DNA from 2 places in the Devosia salina genome. Region 2 is predicted to be linked to the other one. Evidence: predicted binding sites of a transcription regulator. Region 2 holds the regulator's gene; the other holds the start of a gene.
The links. The regulator HrcA, encoded in region 2, represses chaperone genes, less so after heat shock. The targets are predictions, from matches to a motif close to GTTAGCACTCNCNNNNNGNGAGTGCTAAC.
Positions count from the first base shown of each region.

Region 1 (3,410 bases), 710 kb from region 2:
CAGCATTGTTGGCGATGCAGCGCAGCGGCTCCTGCAGGGCGCGGCGGACGATCGAGATACCGGCTTCCTGGTCGGCATTGGCGCCCTTGGCCTTGATGTTGGAGGCAGCGCGGAGCAGGGCAACGCCACCACCCGGCACGATGCCTTCTTCAACGGCAGCGCGGGTCGCGTTGAGCGCGTCATCGACGCGGTCCTTGCGTTCCTTGACTTCCACTTCAGTCGAACCACCGACGCGGATCACGGCAACACCACCGGCGAGCTTGGCCAGGCGTTCCTGCAGCTTTTCGCGGTCATAGTCCGAAGAGGTCTCTTCGATCTGGGCCTTGATCTGGCCGACGCGGGCCTGGATCTCGTCCTGGGTGCCGGCGCCATCGACGATCGTGGTGTTTTCCTTGGTGATCTCGACGCGCTTGGCAGTGCCGAGCATGTCCAGGGTCACGTTCTCGAGCTTGATACCGAGATCTTCGGAGATCACCTGGCCGCCGGTGAGGACAGCGATGTCTTCCAGCATGGCCTTGCGGCGGTCACCAAAGCCCGGGGCCTTGACGGCAGCGACCTTGAGGCCGGCGCGCAGGCGGTTGACGACCAGGGTCGGCAGGGCCTCGCCATCGACGTCTTCGGCAATGATCAGCAGCGGACGCTGGGACTGAACGACAGCTTCCAGGATCGGCAGGATCGCCTGCAGGTTGGAAAGCTTCTTTTCGTGCAGCAGGATGTACGGGTCCTCGAGGGTCGCCGTCATCTTTTCAGCATTGGTCACGAAATAGGGCGAGAGATAGCCGCGGTCGAACTGCATGCCTTCGACGACATCGAGTTCAGTCTCGGCGGTCTTGGCTTCCTCGACGGTGATGACACCCTCGTTGCCGACCTTCTGCATGGCCTCGGCGATCATGTCGCCGATGGACGATTCGCCATTGGCCGAAATGGTGCCGACCTGGGCAACTTCGGACGACGAGGTGATCTTCTTGGACGAGCCCTTGAGGCTCTCGATCACGTCGGCAACGGCCAGGTCGATGCCGCGCTTGAGGTCCATCGGGTTGAAGCCGGCGGCGACGGCCTTGACGCCTTCGACGACAATGGCCTGACCCAGAACGGTCGCGGTGGTGGTGCCGTCACCGGCAATGTCGTTGGTCTTGGAAGCGACCGAACGCAGCAGCTGCGCGCCCAGGTTCTCGAACTTGTCTTCGAGCTCGATTTCCTTGGCGACCGACACGCCGTCCTTGGTGATGCGCGGGGCACCGAACGACTTTTCGATCACGACGTTGCGGCCCTTGGGGCCGAGGGTGACCTTCACCGCATTGGCGAGGATGTTGACGCCGCGCAGCATCTTTTCGCGGGCATCGGTGGAGAATTTGACTTCCTTGGCGGCCATTTATGGCTCCTTGAGAATATCTGGTTGGGGGGACGACAAAAAAGGCGCGAGAAGCGGATTACGCTTCGATCACGCCCATGATGTCGCTTTCCTTCATGATGATCAGGTCTTCGCCATTGAGCTTGACCTCGGTGCCGCTCCACTTGCCGAAGAGCACGCGATCGCCGGCCTTGACGTCCAGCGCATTGATCTTGCCGTTTTCGTCGCGGGCGCCGGGGCCCACGGAGACGATCACACCCTCGGAGGGCTTTTCCTTGGCGGTGTCTGGGATGATGATCCCGCCTTTGGTCTTTTCTTCACTGTCGACGCGACGGACGACCACGCGGTCATGCAGGGGACGGAAGCCCATGATTTGTTCCTCTTGGCATCATTTCTGAATGCGATTCTGTGCTTGTTAGCACTCGCTTTGGGTGAGTGCTAACAAGCTGTTGGGGATATAGGGATCGGGCTTCCAAAGAGTCAAGGCGCGTGAACCGAAGTTTTTGTTCGTGCGTTACTACGGGACGGTTTTCGAACGCATGGAGAAATTGAAATGGACGAGCGCAGGGAAGCGGAAGCGCGGGTGACGCCGGTCGAGGGGCGCGTCCACATCATTTTCGATGATGCCGAGATCGCCAGCACCCTCCATGCCCTCAGCCTTGAGCGCCAGGGCCGGTCGCCCTTGGTCTTCGTGCCCCTGGACGACGTCCATCCCGGGATTCTCGAAGCCTCCGAAACCCAGCGGCACGAGGATGGGCCCGGCGACGCCCATTTCTACACCATCAAGACCCTCACTGCCGACGGTGTGGACGAAGCCTGGTACTACCCCTATGCCGACGGCGCCTATGCGCCGATCCGCGACATGCTCACCTTTGGGGGTGACCGGGTTTCGGTGCGGGTGTCAGAAGTCTAGGCGCGCCCGCCCGGCGGCGCTGTTTCCCTCTTCCCCCCGCTCCAAGACTGGGCCATAAGCAGCCTTATGAGCGAACAGTCTTCTTTTCAGATCAAACTGCGCCGCGCCGGCGGCGTCGGCGCCAATACCAACTGGCATTGGGAGGTGCAGGACGCCTCGGGCAAGGTCGTCAAGTCCGGCAGTGCCGTCGGCCCCGAGCACAAGGCCTTCGCCACGGCCCGCATCGCCAAGGAAAAGCTGGAAGCTGCGGGCAAATAGGCCCCGGACAGGACTGTCGTGACCGCGTCCCCCGCAGAGCCTGCCCGCGCTTCCGCCAAGGCTGCGACGGGTGACCCGCTGCGCGGCATTGCCCTCAAGGTCGCCTCGGTCTGCTGCTTTGTGGTCATGGCCACCATGCTCAAGGCCACCCACACCGTGCCCTCCGGGCAGATGGTGTTCTTCCGCTCATTTTTCGCCATGCTGCCCGTGCTGGGCTTCCTCGCCTGGAAGGGCAATCTTGCCAGCGCCTTCCAGACCACGCGTCCGCTCGGGCACGTGCTGCGCGGCCTGATCGGTGTCACCTCGATGAGCCTGGGCTTTTTCGCGCTGACCCGCCTGCCGCTGCCCGAAGCAACGGCCATCGGCTATGCCTCCCCGCTGATCATCGTCATTCTCTCAGCCGTGCTGCTGCATGAGCGGGTGCATGTGTTCCGCTGGACCACCGTCCTGGTGGGTCTGGTGGGCGTCATGGTCATTCTCTGGCCGCGCCTGACGGTGCTCTCGGGCGGTGCCGTGCTGGGGGATGCGGAGGCCGTGGGCGCGCTGGCTGCCTTTGGCGGCGCCATCCTGTCCGCCTTTGCCATGCTGCAGGTCCGCACCCTGGTGCAGACCGAGCGGACCGAAACCATCGTCACCTATTTCTTCATCAGTGCCAGCGTCATCAGCCTCTGCACCATTCCCCTGGGCTGGGTCTGGCCGACACCGGAGCAGGCGGTGCTGCTGGTCGGTGCCGGCGTTTTTGGCGGTCTCGGGCAATTGCTGCTGACTTCGTGCTACCGCCATGCCGACATGTCGGTCATTGCCCCGTTCGAATACACCTCGCTGCTCCTGACCATCATCATCGGCTTCGTGATCTTTGCCGATGTGCCCACCATAACCATGCTGGTC
Region 1 is NZ_CP080590.1:532,680-536,089, forward strand. Features, by position in the region: gene groL (chaperonin GroEL) at 1-1,372, opposite strand, end outside; gene K1X15_RS02605 (co-chaperone GroES) at 1,431-1,721, opposite strand; gene K1X15_RS02610 (DUF427 domain-containing protein) at 1,905-2,264, shown strand; gene K1X15_RS02615 (hypothetical protein) at 2,331-2,522, shown strand; gene K1X15_RS02620 (DMT family transporter) at 2,541-3,410, shown strand, end outside.
Region 1: the regulator HrcA is predicted to act here: its motif matches at 1,766-1,794, upstream of K1X15_RS02605 (co-chaperone GroES).

Region 2 (3,410 bases):
CCCTTCGGGCCGACCTCTCCCCCTAGGGAGAGGTGTCGCTTCGCAACGTTGACGCCCCCTTACCTCTCCCTCTGGGGGAGAGGTCGACGGCGAAGCCGGCGGGTGAGGGGGCCTTGTCTTGCCCGCAAACAAAAAAGGGCGCCTTGCAGCGCCCTCTCCAATCTTCAAATCGCAAAAGCTCAGGCGCTCTTGTCGATGCCCTCTTCACCCTCGGGCGCAGCAGTTGGAGCGGCAGCAGCGCCGCCCTTGGCAACGCCGACCATGGCCGGACGCAGCACGCGCTCGCCAATGGCAAAGCCGGTCTGCACCACCTGCACCACCGTGCCTTCGGGCACGTTCGGGTTGGGCACCTCGAACATGGCCTGGTGCTTGTGCGGATCAAATTTCTGGCCCTCGGCCTCGATGGGTTTCACCCCATGCTTGGCGAGCAGGCGCTGCATTTCGCGGTCGGCCAGTTCGATCCCGTCGATCAGGCTCCTGAGCGACCCGTCGGCCGTCTCGCGCGTTTCGGCCGGAATAACCATCAGTGCGCGGCTCAGCGCATCGGTGGCCGTCAGCATGTCGCGGGCAAAACCGGCAATCGCATAGGAGCGGGTGTCGGCGACATCACGCTCGGTGCGCTTCCTGAGGTTTTCCATCTCCGCGATGGTCCGCAGCAGCTTGTCCTTGAGGTCGGCGTTCTCGGCAGCAAGCGCCTCGACGGGATCGACTTCAGGCGTGTCGGTCGCGGGATTTTCGGTTTCCGGCGTTTCGCCCTGGGCGGCGTTTTCGTCGCTCATCTGGTCTTCTTTCCCATGTGGGTAACATCTCTTGCCCGCCATATCGGCCAAGCGGACGGCTAATTCAAGTCTTGCCGCGCTTCCGCGCCATCATCGCGGAGATGACATTGGCCGTATAATCGACCACCGGCACGATGCGCGCATAGTTGAGCCGGGTCGGCCCGATGACCCCGAGCACACCCACGATCCGGTCATTGGCGTCCTTGTAGGGACTGAGGATCACCGAGGAACCGGAGAGCGAAAAGAGCTTGTTCTCCGAGCCGATGAAAATGCGAACCCCCTGGGCCCGTTCGGCATCGCCGAGCAGTTCGAGCAGCCCGTCCTTGCTTTCCAGCTCGTCGAACAATTGCCGCATGCGCGCCAGCTCGTCGCTGGCCATGGTGTCATTGATGAGATTGGCGCGGCCCCGCACGATCACTGTGGGGGCATTGTTGCCGCCCGGCTCGGCCAGGGTGGCAATGCCGGCATCGACCAGGCGCTGGGTCAATTCGTCCAGTTCCGCCCGTTGCTCGGCCCGGCGATCGTGCAGCACCTTGCGCGCCTCCGAAAGCGTGCGACCCACCACATAATGGGCGAGATAATTGCCGGCCTGCTGCAAGGCGCTGGCGGTATAGCCGGGCGGCAGGTCGAGGACCCGGTTTTCCACCTGCCCGTCCTCGCCCACCAGGATCGCCATAGCGCGCGTCGCGTCGAGCCGCACGAACTCGATATGCTTGAGGACCATGTCGGCCTTGGTGGCGATGACGACGCCTGCCCCCTGGCTGAGGCCGGACAGCAGCGAAGAGGCTTCGGTCAATACGTCCTCGACCTGCGCATGGCCCGCCGTGCCCTCGATATGCCGGGCGATCTGGCTGCGCTCGGTTTCGTTGACGGCGCCGATCTCGAGCATGGAATCGACGAAGAAGCGCAACCCCTGTTGTGTCGGCGCGCGGCCGGCCGAGGTATGCGGAGCCGCGATCAGTCCCAGATCCTCGAGATCGGCCATGACGTTGCGCACCGAAGCAGGCGAGAGTTCCACCTGCAACAGGCGCGAGAGATCGCGCGACCCCACCGGCATGCCCGTATCGAGATAGCGCTCCACGAGGCGACGAAAAATGTCCTGGCTGCGGGCATTGAGCACGGAGAGGAAGTCTTCGGACGGTCTGGTCATGCTGGTTTGATTAAACTCGTCGACTTTAACCCTGCTCCCTCATTTAGGCCCTTGTTCCCCATCCGCCAAGCGCCGGGCGCTTGTGAGGCGGGTCGATGAGGGTTAAGAGGCGGTTAACGGCAACAAAGACTGGAATCACGATGCGGCCATCCGGACGGCAGCCGAGCGACATGCGGGCGGTAACTCTCGAGCGCAATGTCGCCATGAAGGCGGAGGGCTCGTGCCTTGTTGCCTTTGGCAATACCAAGGTTCTGTGCACCGCCTCGGTGGAAACCAGCGTCCCCGGCTGGCTGCGCGGCAAGGGCAAGGGCTGGGTCACGGCCGAATATGGCATGCTGCCCCGCGCCACCGGTTCGCGCACCCGCCGCGAGGCGACGGCAGGCAAGCAGTCGGGCCGCACCCAGGAAATCCAGCGCCTCATCGGCCGCTCGCTCCGCGCCGTGGTCGATCTTGAAGCGCTGGGCGAAGTGCAGATCACCTGTGACTGCGATGTGCTCGAGGCCGATGGTGGCACGCGCACCGCCTCGATCACCGGCGCCTATGTGGCATTGGTCGACGCCATCAAGTGGATGGAGGAGCGCCAGCTCACCCGCGGCAAGGCGCTGATCGACAGCGTCGCAGCCATCTCCTGCGGCATCTATCGCGGCACCCCGGTGCTCGATCTCGACTATCTCGAGGATGTGGAGGCCCATACCGACGCCAATTTCGTCATGACAGGCGCCGGCAAGTTCGTCGAAATCCAGGGCACCGCCGAGGGCGCGCCCTTCGACCGTTCCGAACTCGACGCCCTCATGGTCCTGGCGGAAAAGGGCATTGGCGAGCTGTCCAGCATGCAGAAATCGGTGCTGGGCCAATGAAGACCGCGCCTGTTCGTCAACCCGAAGCCGCCGAGCGCCCGGCAGCAGCCGAGCAGCAGGCTGGCACTAGCAAGGCGCCGCGCCCGGATTGCGCCATCTGGAATGACATAGCCCGTGCCCTGGGCACGAATACAGGACAGAGCAAGTGAGCAGCATCCCCCGCCTCCATGCTGGCGATCGCCTCTGCATCGCCACGCACAATGCCGGCAAGCTCAAGGAATTTCGCGAATTGTTCGCGCCGTTCGGGCTGGAGCTGGTTTCGGCGGGGGAATTGCGGCTGCCTGAACCGGAAGAGACCGGCACGACCTTTGCCGAGAACGCGCGCACCAAGGCCCATGCCGCGGCCAGGGGCGCCAACATGCTGGCGCTGAGCGATGATTCGGGCCTCTGCGTCGACGCCTTGGGGGGTGATCCGGGGGTCTATACGGCCGACTGGGCCGGCGTCCCGCGCGATTTCAACCGCGCCATGAAGCGGGTCGAGGATGCCCTGCAGGCGGCCGGGGCCAATTCACCTGGCCAGCGCCGGGCTTCGTTCAACGCCACGCTGTGCCTGGCCCACCCCGATGGGCGTGATGTGCTCTATGTCGGCAAGTGCGACGGCACGCTGGTCTGGCCGCCGCGCGG
Region 2 is NZ_CP080590.1:4,119,146-4,122,555, forward strand. Features, by position in the region: gene grpE (nucleotide exchange factor GrpE) at 180-779, opposite strand; gene hrcA (heat-inducible transcriptional repressor HrcA) at 844-1,929, opposite strand; gene rph (ribonuclease PH) at 2,070-2,786, shown strand; gene K1X15_RS20275 (non-canonical purine NTP pyrophosphatase) at 2,932-3,410, shown strand, end outside.